Regions from separate parts of the Mycobacterium riyadhense genome, predicted to be linked through region 2. Evidence: riboswitches for the same ligand, from Rfam matches in the RefSeq annotation. Region 2 holds a riboswitch; the other holds the start of a gene.
The links. Region 2 has a riboswitch for cobalamin ahead of AADZ78_RS12360 (PPE family protein). Riboswitches for the same ligand answer to the same signal wherever they lie in the genome.
Positions count from the first base shown of each region.

Region 1 (3,410 bases), 2.0 Mb from region 2:
CCTCACCGCGGGTACAAGAGCTAATCCGCAAGGCCGCGTGGATGGCGCTCAATCCCAGCCGCGAATGGCTCGAAGAGTTCGATCGCGTCACGCTGGCCGCGAACGCGGCCATCTCCCAGGACCCTGGCCTGGCAGCGGTGGTGACTCGCTCCAACCGTGCGAATCTGGTCTACTTCGCTTCCGCGATGCTGCGCACGCCTGGCGATCCGGTGCCACCAAATCTCAGCGCGCATACCCTACGTATGGCCCGCGACCTGGTGCGTCGCGGCCTGGATGCGTCCGCGCTAGAGGTCTACCGCATCGGACACAATGTGGCCTGGCGGCGCTGGACGGAAATCGCGTTTGAACTGACCTCAGACCCAGAAGAGCTGCACGAGCTACTGGACGTGCCATTTCGGTCGGCCAACGAGTTCGTGGACGCGACACTTGCGGGCATCGCGGAGCAAATGCAAGCGGAATACGACGAACTGACCCAAGACATCGGTGCGGAGCGCCGCAAGATTGTCGAACTGATCCTCGACAACGCTCCTCTCAGTCGGGAGCGCGCCGAAGCGCGACTGGGCTGCCTTTTCGACCGACCCCATACCGCCGCAATCATCTGGCACGACGAGCCCGACTCCGATCCAACCGGACTCGATGAGGCCGTTGACTTGTTCAGCCAAGCTGTCGGATGTCCGCGGCCACTCACGGTCATGGCCAGTGCCGCTACCCGCTGGATATGGGTGAAAGACGTAGCCGCTCTCACGCCTGAGCAGATCCGCGAAGTGTTGGACAAGACGCCGGATGTGCGGATCGCGATCGGCAGCACCGCACCAGGAATCGAGGGGTTTCGCAGAAGCCACTTCGACGCGCTCACCACCCAGCGCATGATGGCCCGACTGCGGTCGCGCCAACGAATCGCCTTCTTCACCGACGTCCAGATGGTGACACTGCTCACCGAAAACCCTTATGGCGCCGATGATTTCATAAGAACCACGCTCGGGGACTTCGAATCGGCCAGCCCGATGCTGCACACGACGGTGCTGACATTTATCAAGGCCGGGTGCAACGCCTCGCGTGCCGCGAAGCTTCTCTACACCCACCGCAACACCGTGTTGCACCGGCTTGAGACCGCGCAACGGCTCCTGCCCCGGCCCCTCGACCACACCAGCGTTGAAGTGGCTGTGGCGATCGAAGCGCTGCAGTGGCGTGGCAAACGGACCAGCCCCGTGGCCGAATGCCCGGCCGAGCAGCAATCGGTGTCGGCGGGGCCGCGCTAACCACACGTGCGGGCGACGGCCTGCACAGCAGCGGGGTAGCCTTGTCGATGCAGCTGGTCTGCTGTCGTCGCAGCACGCGGCGCGGCATCGAGCGAAGCAAAGATGCGACGCGAGAGGGAACCCGGTGAGATTCCGGGACTGTCCCGCAGCGGTATGCAGGAACGACCGCCGTCTTTACAGCACTGGTCTTGCGACTGGGAAGCGACGGCCAGTAGGAGCACCCACCGGTGCGCGCCTGCGAGTCCGAAGACCTGCCAGCTGCGCCGGGCGCGCCGCGTCCGGCGGCTCATCGCCTCGTGGAATGGGCGTTTGGCCGTCCCCCGGTTGTGGTTATGCACCCCAGGTGTGAGCCGCATACCGGTCCGGCTGCGCGTCCGCGGGCGGTGACCACACCGTCGATTGAAGGACCGCTCGTGAACGCACTTGCTAATTTTCAGAAGTTCACCGCAACCATCACCGGCTCCCCCAGGATCGGGCCGCGCCGTGAACTCAAACGCGCAACCGAGGGCTATTGGGCCGGACGCACCAGCCGATCAGACCTAGAGTCCATCGCCGCAACCCTGCGCCGCGACACCTGGTCCGGGCTGGCCGCGGCCGGCCTGGACTCGGTGCCGGTGAACACCTTCTCCTACTACGACCAGATGCTCGATACCGCTGTCCTGCTCGGTGCACTCCCGACGCGGGTCGGGGGGATTTCCGACGAGCTCGACCGCTACTTCGCGGCCGCGCGCGGCAACGACGAGGTCGCGCCTCTGGAGATGACGAAATGGTTCGACACCAACTACCACTACCTGGTTCCCGAGATCGAGCCCGCAACCCGGTTCACGCTGAACCCGGGCAAGGTGCTCTCTGAACTGAAAGAAGCTCTCGAGCAAGGAATTCCGGCGCGCCCGGTGGTCATCGGGCCGATCACGTTCCTGTTGTTGAGCAAGGGCGTCAATGGCGGGGGCGCACCGATCGAACGCCTCAAGGAGCTGGTGCCGAGCTACTCCGAACTGTTGTCCCTGCTCGCCGATGGCGGCGCCGGCTGGGTGCAGTTCGACGAGCCGGCCCTGGTCACCGACATCAACCCCGACGCGCCCGCACTGGCCGAGGCGGTGTACACCGCGCTGGGCGCGGTGAGCAACCGGCCGGCCATTCATGTCGCCACCTACTTCGGTGACCCCGGCGCCGCCTTGGCAGGACTGGCCCGTACACCGGTCGAAGCGATCGGCGTCGACCTGGTCGCCGGCGCCAACACCGCGGTCGCGGCCGTACCGGAGTTGGCCGGCAAGATGTTGGTGGCCGGCGTCGTGGACGGCCGCAACATCTGGCGCACTGACCTCGAGTCGGCGTTGGGCAAGTTGGCGACGCTGCTGGGTTCGGCTGCCGCCGTTGCGGTTTCGACGTCTTGCTCCACGCTGCACGTACCCTACTCGCTGGAGCCGGAGACCGAGCTGGACGACGCGTTGCGCAGCTGGCTGGCGTTCGGTGCCGAAAAGGTGGCCGAAGTCGTCGTGCTGGCGCGCGGACTGCATCACGGACGCGAGACGGTGGCCGACGAGATCGCGGCATCCAACGCCGCCGTGGCATCGCGCAGGCGTGATCCGCGGCTGTGCAATGGACAAGTCCGGGCACGGATCGACTCCATCGTCGCCTCCGGTGCGCACCGGGGCGACCCGGCGCAGCGCCGGGCCAGCCAGGACGCGCGGCTGCACCTGCCACCGCTGCCGACCACTACGATCGGTTCCTACCCGCAGACCTCGGCGATCCGCAAGGCACGCGCCGCATTACGGGCCGGTGAGATCGACCAGGCCGAGTACGTGAAGCGCATGAAGCACGAGATCGCCGACGTGATCAAGCTGCAGGAGCAGCTGGGCCTGGACGTGCTGGTGCACGGTGAGCCGGAGCGCAACGACATGGTGCAGTACTTCGCCGAGCAGCTAGAAGGCTTCTTCGCCACCCAGAACGGCTGGGTGCAGTCCTACGGCAGCCGCTGCGTCCGTCCGCCGATCCTGTACGGCGACGTCTCCCGGACCCAGCCGATGACGGTCGAGTGGATCACTTACGCCCAGTCGCTGACCGACAAGCCGGTCAAGGGCATGTTGACCGGGCCGGTCACGATCCTGGCGTGGTCGTTCGTGCGTGACGACCAGCCGCTGGCCGACACCG
Region 1 covers NZ_OY970456.1:4,739,151-4,742,560, forward strand. The annotation lists gene AADZ78_RS20890 (PucR family transcriptional regulator) at 1-1,259, shown strand, start outside; cobalamin riboswitch at 1,300-1,532, shown strand; gene metE (5-methyltetrahydropteroyltriglutamate--homocysteine S-methyltransferase) at 1,643-3,410, shown strand, end outside.
Region 1: another riboswitch for cobalamin. It lies ahead of metE (5-methyltetrahydropteroyltriglutamate--homocysteine S-methyltransferase); the one in region 2 lies ahead of AADZ78_RS12360 (PPE family protein).

Region 2 (3,410 bases):
CGCCGGAGAGGTCACCGACCCGCGCGGACAGCTGGCCGCGGGCGAATCCGAGTCGCTCCAGCAGTTGGGCCGGAGTGACCTCGCGGCCCTCGACCTCATAGCCGGTTCTAAGCCGGCCGAGCACATCGGCGATTCGCTCGCCGCAGAGTGCTGCAAGTTCGTCGCCTTGCTGATCGAGTACCGCCAGCCGAACGGTCTTGCCGTGCTTGACGCGCCCCGCGTCAGGCCGGATGGTGCCGGCGATCAAACCCAGCAAGGTGGACTTGCCGGCCCCGTTGGCGCCGACGATCCCGGTGCGTTCACCGGGGGTGATCCGCCATTCGATATCGCGCAGCACCGGCCGCCCGTCAAAAGAGACAGACACGTCGAGCAGATCGATGACGTCCTTGCCGAGGCGCGCGGTCGCCAATTTGGCCAGCTCCACCGTGTTGCGCAGTGGCGGTACATCGGCGATCAATTGGTTGGCGGCCTCGATCCGGAACTTGGGTTTCGAGGTCCGTGCCGGTGCGCCGCGACGCAGCCAGGCCAACTCTTTGCGCATCAGGTTCTGTCGCTTGGCCTCCGCCGCAGCGGCAAGCCGGTCCCGCTCGACGCGCTGCAGAACGTAGGCGGCGTACCCACCTTCGAAAGGCTCGACGATTCCGTCGTGCACCTCCCAAGTGGTGGTGGCCACTTCGTCAAGAAACCAACGGTCGTGGGTCACCAGCAGCAGCCCGCCGGTGTTGCGGGCCCAGCGTTGTTGTAGATGGCCGGCCAGCCAGGTGATGCCTTCGATGTCGAGGTGGTTGGTGGGCTCGTCCAGAGCGATCACGTCCCATTCGCCGACGAGCAGCCTGGCTAGCTGGACTCGTCGCCGCTGGCCGCCGCTGAGCATGGAAATGGTTGCGTCCCAGTCGATGTCGGAGACCAGGCCGGCGACCACATCGCGGATGCGGGCGTCACCGGCCCACTGATGTTTGGGTTGGTCGCCGACGAGCGTCCAGCCGACGGTGTGATCCGGGCTCAGGGTGTCCGCCTGGCTCAACGCGGTTACCCGCAAGCCGGTGCGCCGGGTGACCCGGCCGGAGTCCGGCTGCAGCTGGCCGGTGAGCAGACCCAACAGGCTGGACTTACCGTCGCCATTGCGACCGACGATGCCGATGCGTGCGCCGTCGTTGACCCCGAGCGTGACCGACCGGAATACCACCTGGGTCGGATATGCCAGGTGTACGGCCTCGGCTCCGAGCAGGTGCGCCACAGGACTGACGCTACCGACCAAGTTGCTCAGCTATCGCTTACCCGTGCCGGATGCAACAATGTCACGCGTAAGGCGATGACGATGCAGGAAGCCGGTGTGAATCCGGCGCGGTCCCGCCACTGTAATCGGGGAGCGACCCTCGTATGCCACGGCGTCCAGCTGGAAGGCGAGGCGAGCAGCGATCCGAGAGCCAGGAGACTCGCGTCATCGCGTCCTGCAACCCGGGGCGGTGTACCCCGAGAGAGCGGTATTGCGATGACCGTCCCGATCTGGATGGCCTCGCCGCCTGAGGCGCACTCGGCGCTGCTGAGCAGCGGCCCGGGGCCGGGCCCGTTGCTGGCTGCTGCGGCGGCCTGGAAGTCGCTGAGCATCGAATACGCGGAGACGGCCGCGGAACTCGCGGCGCTGCTGGCGGCGGTGCAGGCCGGGACCTGGGACGGTCCGACCGCTGCGGCATATGTGGCCGCCCACGCGCCGTATCTGGCGTGGCTAATGCAGGCCAGCGCCAACTGCGCGGCCATGGCAGCCCAACAGGAGACCGCGGCCGCCGCCTTCACCGCCGCGCTGGCCGCCATGCCCACGCTGCCGGAGCTGACCGCCAATCACGCCGTACACGGTGTGTTGGTGGCGACGAATTTCTTTGGCATCAACACGATCCCGATCGCACTCAACGAGGCCGACTACGCGCGGATGTGGATTCAGGCCGCCACCGTAATGAGTGCATATCAGGGTGTTGCTACCGCGGCGGTGGCCGTCGCGCCCCAGACGCCGCCGGCGCCGCCGATCATGAAAGGCAACGCGCCAGCGGCGGCGGAGTTGCTGCCGCAACCCCGCGACTGGCAGCAGCTGATTCTGCAGTTCTTGCAGGAAATCGGGTATACCGCCTTCTACGACAACGTCATCCAACCGTTCATAACCTGGCTGGCGAACATCCCGTTCCTGCAAGCGCTGTTCGCATTTGATCCTTACCTGCTCATCCTGGGCAATCCGCTGACCTACCTCAGCCCGCTCAACATCGCGTTCGCCATCGGCTACCCGATGGACATCGGTACATATGTTGCTTTGCTTTCACAAACCTTCGCATTCATCGCGGCGGATCTTGCAGCGGCGTTCGCCTCGGGTAATCCCGCGACCATCGGTTTCGCCCTGCTGTTCGCCACCGTCGAAGCCGTCGGCACGATCATCACCGATACCATCGCGCTGCTAAGGACGCTCCTCGAACAGACGCTTGTGCTCCTGCCCGCGATCGTGTCGCTGGTGAGCGCCCCGTTGGCGTCGTTGGCTACGGGTGCTGTGTTGGTGCCGATCGGCGCCAAGGGCTTGGCGGCGCTCGCTGCCGTTGCGCCACCCGCGCTGCCCGCCGTGCCCGCCACGCCGCCGGTCGTTGCGGCTGCCCCCAGCGTCCCGACCTCCACCTCGTCCCCGTCACCGGCTCCCCCAGACGTGACGGCCCCGGCTCCTACGCCCGGTTCGCCACCGCCACCGGCGACCTCAGCACCGCCGGTGACCGGTGCGGGCATAGCTGCGGGCATGGGTGCGGGCATGGAGAATTTCGGCTACCTCGTCGGTGACTTGAACTCCGTTGCCAAGAGGTCGGCGCGCAGCAGCGCCCGAAAGAAGGCGCCGGAACCCGACAGCGCCGAGGCTCCGGCGGCCGCGCCAACGCCCGAGGAGCAGGCTCGATCACAGCGGCGCCGGCGGACGAAGGTCAAACAGATCGACCGCGGTTGGGGGTATATGGATCTGGAGCCCGATATCGGGGCTTCGGATCGTGGGGCCACAACCCTGGGTTTTGCCGGAACCGTAGCTAAGCAGACTGCCACTGCGGCGGCGGGCTTGACGACACTGGCCGATGCCGAGTTCGGCGGCGGTCCGCGCACGCCGATGACGCCGGCGACCTGGGATTGCGACGCGGGCACCGGCAAGGGGCGCGGCGGTCAGCACGCACACCCCGATTGTGCTGGCCAAACGTAGGCGTCAACGCATATCGAGACATTGCCGATACAGTCAACAGTCGCTATAGTCGACAGTTGCTTAATGCAATGAAGAAATTGTATGCCGACGACATGGAAAGGACGGACTGCACATGGAGGACAAGAGCTATTTCGAGCCGCTAGTCGAAGAGGATCTGGCTTTCGTGGGCGCAGACGGACTGGCCTACAGCTGTACATTG
Region 2 covers NZ_OY970456.1:2,750,297-2,753,706, forward strand. The annotation lists gene AADZ78_RS12355 (ABC-F family ATP-binding cassette domain-containing protein) at 1-1,237, opposite strand, end outside; cobalamin riboswitch at 1,279-1,458, shown strand; gene AADZ78_RS12360 (PPE family protein) at 1,493-3,211, shown strand.